2 regions of the Cytobacillus sp. Hz8 genome follow, and region 2 is predicted to be linked to the other one. Evidence: predicted binding sites of a transcription regulator. Region 2 holds the regulator's gene; the other holds the start of a gene.
The links. The regulator Rex, encoded in region 2, represses fermentation and respiration genes when NADH is low (regulators of the CRP and FNR family bind a similar motif). The targets are predictions, from matches to a motif close to TTGTGAAATATTTCACAA.

Region 1 (3,204 bases), on a different contig from region 2:
GACCTGTTTTTCTGTGACATGACCTGCCCCAATAGTATCAATGACTTCAAACCTTGACGGTGTTTTTTGTGATGCATTTAACGTATCAATTGAACGAACAGCAAATCCATCATATGGAGAGCGATTAAAATGAGGAACATCATTCGTCGCAATTATATCCTCGGCAAGGAAACGACCATAACTTTCATTAATTGAAACCGCTTCCTTTGATCCAGCAACTGATTGATCCATTACTCTATGTACAGCTTCACTAACAGGTATCGGTGTTCTTCTATTAAGCAATATGTCCACTCCTTATATCTCTACATAATAAATTTCCATTTCTAGTTCTATTATAAACATCACCAAATAGAACTTACATGATAAATCTCACAATTCGCCATCATATAAAAAAAGCAAGAATTTCTTCATTAAAGTAGAAGAGAAATTCAAGCTTTTTAGAAAAATCTTATTCTATTCTAAATTTTCATGACCCTTTAATTGTGAGATACCATTTTCTAGTTTTCTATCAACAATTTTTGCTGCTTCAATATGATCCATAATAAGATGATTGACTTCATCAAAAATAATGCCTGTATTTTGCATTTCATTCAGTGCATTTTGACATGATTCATTTTGATCCTTAATCAAGGCCTGAACATTTTGAACCTGATCCCTTACATCGATGATTATATGTTCTATTTCGGATATTTTAAGCGTTGTTTGTTTCCCAAAATCAACACCAGATTGAACGAGATGAAATAGCTCATTTGTATTTGTAACCGCACTATCGATATCCTTTTGGAATGTTTGTGTTAGCTCCATAATCCCTTGAGAGCTTGAAGCTGTTTCCTCGGCTAATTTTCTTACTTCCTCAGCAACAACAGAGAATCCTTTTCCATATTCACCTGCACGCGCCGCCTCAATGGAAGCATTCAAGGCAAGTAAATTGGTTTGTTCAGCAATCCCTTTAATCATAAAAACAATTTCATCAATTTGCTTTGAACGTTGTCCGACCATTTTTATTGCTTCTAAATTTTGTTGCATTTCTTGACCTAAGTTATCAATTAACGTTTGCATATTATTTACAATGGATTGTCCCTCTTGACCACTTACCTCCATCACTTCAGCTGCGTGAATAAGTTCTGCGCCCTTTTCATTCATCTCATTTGCTTTCTGTGATGAAGTTTCCACCTGATAACTTGCCTTTTCGAAATGATCCTTAATTTTTGAAACTAAATGAGCCATTTCTCCATGCTGACCATTCACTTTCTCATGTTGATCGATGGTTGTTAGCATTTCAGCCTGTAAATTGTTGATTATGGTCTTCATACCTTGATCTTTTTGCATCAACTGTGATTGTAATTGATCAATCTTTTCTAATAACCGTTGATTTTCATCTATTAAAAATTTTTTCTTATTATTTTGAAACATCATCATTCCACCTTTTATCAGGATCCACAATACAAACATTATATTGTATTTGTGAGATTATTAACAACTTTATATTACAACTATCTGCATCCACCAACAATTTCATCAACAACTGTGATTCGGGTCACGAACTTTTTTGAGAGAACCCTTTATGATTAACACATAGTAAAAATACGATAAAAGGAGATCCAAAAATGAACAATCCTTTCTCTAAAACTTCTTTAGTAAGAGATATTGTCAACGAACTACCTAAATCAAGTGATGTCTTCAAAAAATATAGAATTGACTTTTGCTGTGGCGGAAATATCCCATTAAATGAAGCCGCTTCTGAACGTGCTGTTAATATTGATGAATTAATGGCTCAATTAGAAGAAATTTATGTAGCAGGCGAAAATGCAAAAGAGGATATTGAGGTTTGGACCAATTCAAAATCTGATGTCATCATTGAGCATATCAAGAAGCATTATCATCGGACATTAGAGGAAGAACTTGCAAGCTTAAGTCCATATGTTACAAAAATCGCGAAAGTCCATGGAGAACGTCATCCTGAATTAATACAGGTTCATGCCTTATTTTATGAATTAAAGAAAGAGCTTTTGGAGCATACCGCTAAAGAAGAGGCAACTGTATTCCCCATGCTATTAAAACTGGATGAACCAAATGTTGAAAATCGTGAAGAGATTATACAACACATTATTGAGCTTGAAAAAGAACACGATCATGCGGGTGCCATTCTAAAAGAACTTAGAGAGATTACATCCGATTTCGAACCACCTCTCGATGCCTGTGGTACTTATCGTTTAGTGTTTAGCCGTCTCGAAGGACTTGAAGGACATACATTCATGCATGTCCATCTTGAAAATAATATTCTATTTCCACGTTATTTAGAAGCTTAAATATTGAAAAAGCTGCGAAGATTGTTTCGCAGCTTTTTTCAATTTTTAAATGAGAAGAATTGCTCTACTTTGAGTCTAATGCAGACAAACTTCATATCTTATATTGCATTCAAGACTGCACACAAAATTTTTCTACAAAAACAAAAACCGACCTTTTACAGTCGGTTATCCACCAATATATGACATCTCTATTTTCTTTCGGTTAGCCACGGTTTCTGCTGTGCGTTCATCAGAATATCGGTCCGTACGGTGATTCCATATATCGATGATTCGTTTTGCCATTTCTTCATCAGAATTTCCTTCCCTCATGAAATTCTTCATATCATGGCCATTCCCGCTGAATAGACAAGTATAAATCTTCCCATCTGCTGATAGTCTTGCTCTCGTACAGCTTGAACAGAAAGCTTCTGAAACAGAAGTAATAAATCCTACTTCCACTTGGGTACCCTTATAACGATAGCGCTTTGCAACCTCTCCAAAATAGTCTGGATACAAAGATTCTAATTCAAAATGTTCGTTAAGAATCTGGAAAATTTCTTTTTTCGTAACAACATCATCCATGCGCCAGCCGTTTGTACTGCCAACATCCATATATTCAATAAAGCGCAGTTGAATTTGTTGTTCCTTGCAATACTTAGCCATTGGAACGATTTCCGAATCATTTAAACCTTTTTTCACAACCATATTTACCTTTATTCCAAGTCCGGCTTCCTTAGCTGCATGAATTCCATCAAGCACAGGCTGAACCCCAACCTGACGACCATTAATTTCACCAAAGAGCTTATCGTTTAAGCTGTCAAGACTCACATTGACCCGCTTTAAACCAGCTTCCTTTAAGGCATCAGCTTGTTTTGTTAGCAGCACCCCATTTGTTGTTAAAGCAATATCTTTAATT
Region 2 (3,204 bases):
CAGCTTATTATTATAGGAGAAACGAAAAAGGAGACAAATCATTTTGAAAAAAGAATACTGGCTTATCATCATCGCCTACATAATCATGCAGTTTTCAAGCTTTATCGGCGTTCCATTCATTTCATTAATGGGAGAGGCTTTAGGAATCAGTCAGAGAAAATTGCAAATATATTCAGTATCCATTTGGCTTGTTATCAGCTTCGCCGTTACTTTAGTGATTGTTTTATTCTTATTAAGAAAGGAAATGCTACACTATAATAGAAACAAACCTTTGGCACCTGTAAGCAACTCGATTTTATGGGCAGTTGGAGGTGTATTTTTAGCCCTTTTCGCTCAAGGAATTGCAGCAAGAATTGAAAGCCTCCTCGGCATCGAAATGGGTTCAGAAAATACGCAGCAAATCATCCATTTAATCAATACTTACCCGATTGTTATTCTTGTCACTTCCATCATTGGACCGATGTTGGAGGAAATTGTTTTTCGAAAAATCATTTTCGGTTCCCTACATAAACGATTTAATTTCCTGATATCGGCACTAATTAGTTCCATTATTTTTGCTTTAGCACATGGAGAGCCTGAGCACATCCTTTTATATTCAGCAATGGGTTTTACCTTTGCATTTCTTTATGTCAAAACAAATCGCATTCTTGTACCGATGTTTGCTCATGTGGCGATGAATACATTTGTGGTTTTAGTTCAATCCATTTATAAGAATGACCTCGAAAGAATGATACATGATGCGGAAAAAATTCAAGGTTTTATCGGAGGACTTTAAATGAGGCAATCACCCCTTTATTCCGGGATCTTATATATATTCTTGGGGATATTATTCATCTTTTTTGCTATTCAAAATATCCAAGAAGATGGACAGTGGCGGTTTTTCACTTACCTGCTCGTAATATTAGCCACCTTTGATTTAGGATCAGGCATTAGAATGATCTCCTTTCACTTTAAAATTAAAAAAATTCAAAATCGAAAATAATAAAAAGCGGCTTATTTTATGAAGACGATTCATTAAAAATAAGCCGCTTTTCTTTAGTCTTGTTTCCCATTTGGGTAATGTTTCAAAAAATAGACTAATGATTGCAGTTCTACTGCTAAATCGATATGATGAATACGAATGGAAGAAGGTACTGTTAACCTGGCAGGAGTAAAGTTAAGAATTCCCTTTACATTCACTTTTGCCAAACGATCCGTGATCGATTGTGCAACAGGTGCTGGAATCGTTAAGATGACAACTTGAATGTCTTCGTCTACCAAAACCTTCTCTAAATCATCCATATGATAGACAGGGATATCCCCAATTTTCGTTCCAACCTTGGACGAATCAACATCAAAGGCTACTTCAATTTTCGTATTGTTATTTTTCAAAAAATTGTAATTTAAAAACGCCGTACCTAAATTACCCACCCCAATTAAGGCAACCTTTGTTAATTCATCCTGATCCAAGGTTTTACGAAAAAAGGATAGAAGATAATTGACGTTGTAGCCATAACCTTTTTTCCCTAATGCACCAAAATAGGAAAAATCCCGGCGAATCGTCGCAGAATCCACCTTCACCGCTTCGCTGAGTTCTGAAGAAGAGACTCTTTGCTTGCCAGATGAGTGTAGGTTTTTTAGAAACCGATAATATAACGGCAATCTTTTCGCAGTCGCTTGTGGGATTTTCATCGTACCATTACTCACTTCTTTTCCCCCCAATCATTTAAATTTTCTCTTTTCTTTTGTAGTCGCCACTCTTTCCACCAGATTTCTCAAGTAAATAAGTCTCTCCAATTATCATCCCTTTATCTAAGGCTTTGCACATGTCATATACGGTTAAGGCACACACAGATGCGGCTGTTAACGCTTCCATTTCTACACCTGTATTTCCCTTCGTTTTCACTGTGGCAATCATAACAAGCCTATAATTTTCTTCAGCTTCCTCTTCCCAGTGAAAAGCAATATCGACACCTGTTAATGGTATTGGATGACACATTGGGATGATTTCCCATGTTTTTTTGCAGGCCATTATCCCTGCTACTTGAGCAACTGCGAGAACATCACCTTTCTTGATTTGATTATTCGTAATCCCATTATAGATTTCTTGATTGACTATAATACTTGACTGCGCTTTGGCAATACGAATTGTTTCGGGCTTATCCCCTACATCCACCATTTTGGCTCTGCCTTCTTCATTAAAATGGGTAAATTTCAAAATATCAACACCTCACTTAGAATGATACACTATTTTTTCCCTACTGTGTATTAACATTGTACATTTATTCACAAATATTGATGAACATTGACGAATACGTTACACTATCTCTAGATGCAGGGGTGAAAGAGATGATTTTATTACAAGTTAATGGGTTAACTAAATATTACGGAGCTGACCTTATTTTATCGAATATAAAGCTTGAAGTCCAAACGCGCGACCGCATTGCCTTAGTAGGCCGAAACGGCGCGGGTAAATCAACATTATTAAAAATGATTGCTGGAAAAATGTCCTATGATGCTGGCGAAGTGATAAAGCCAAAGGACGTTTCCATTGGCTATTTAGCACAAAATACTGGGCTAGAATCAGAATTATCAATTTGGGATGAGATGCTGACTGTTTTTCAACAGGTAAGAGATTTAGAACAAGATCTTCGAAGATTAGAGGAAAAAATGGCAAATCCCGCTATTTATGATAACAATACAGAATATGAACGAATCATAAAAGAATATGATACACTCCAAGTGAAATTTAAAGAAATGGGAGGTTATCAGTATGAGGCCGATATCCGCTCTATCTTACATGGGTTGAATTTCCAAACCTTTGATTATTCCACCAAAATTGCCAGTCTTAGCGGCGGACAGAAGACACGTTTAGCTCTTGGGAAGCTTCTCCTTACAAAACCCGATATCTTAATCTTGGACGAGCCTACCAACCATTTAGATATTGAAACCCTGTCTTGGCTTGAACAGTATCTGCAAAGCTATGATGGTGCAATATTAATTGTTTCACATGATCGCTACTTCCTAGATAAAGTAGTGAACCAAGTATATGAGATTTCGCGAAAACATATTAGTAAGTTTAAAGGAAATTATAGCGCTTATTTGGATCAAAAAGCGGAGAATTTCGAAAGAGACATGAAGCTTTATGAAAAACAGCAGGACGAGATTACAAAACTTCAGGAATTTATACAACGAAATCTTGCTCGCGCCTCGACAACTAAGAGA

Region 1: a site for Rex is predicted at 1,463-1,480, ahead of ric (iron-sulfur cluster repair di-iron protein). Genes of this name have one in related genera too.

What each region holds. Positions count from the first base shown of each region.
Region 1 is NZ_JBHKFI010000001.1:124,647-127,850, reverse strand. Features, by position in the region: gene ACE38V_RS00675 (molybdopterin molybdotransferase MoeA) at 1-282, opposite strand, end outside; gene ACE38V_RS00670 (methyl-accepting chemotaxis protein) at 454-1,413, opposite strand; gene ric (iron-sulfur cluster repair di-iron protein) at 1,608-2,309, shown strand; gene moaA (GTP 3',8-cyclase MoaA) at 2,475-3,204, opposite strand, start outside.
Region 2 is NZ_JBHKFI010000015.1:106,515-109,718, forward strand. Features, by position in the region: gene ACE38V_RS16935 (CPBP family intramembrane glutamic endopeptidase) at 44-775, shown strand; gene ACE38V_RS16940 (YdiK family protein) at 776-982, shown strand; gene ACE38V_RS16945 (redox-sensing transcriptional repressor Rex) at 1,036-1,686, opposite strand; gene moaC (cyclic pyranopterin monophosphate synthase MoaC) at 1,706-2,200, opposite strand; gene ACE38V_RS16955 (ABC transporter ATP-binding protein) at 2,329-3,204, shown strand, end outside.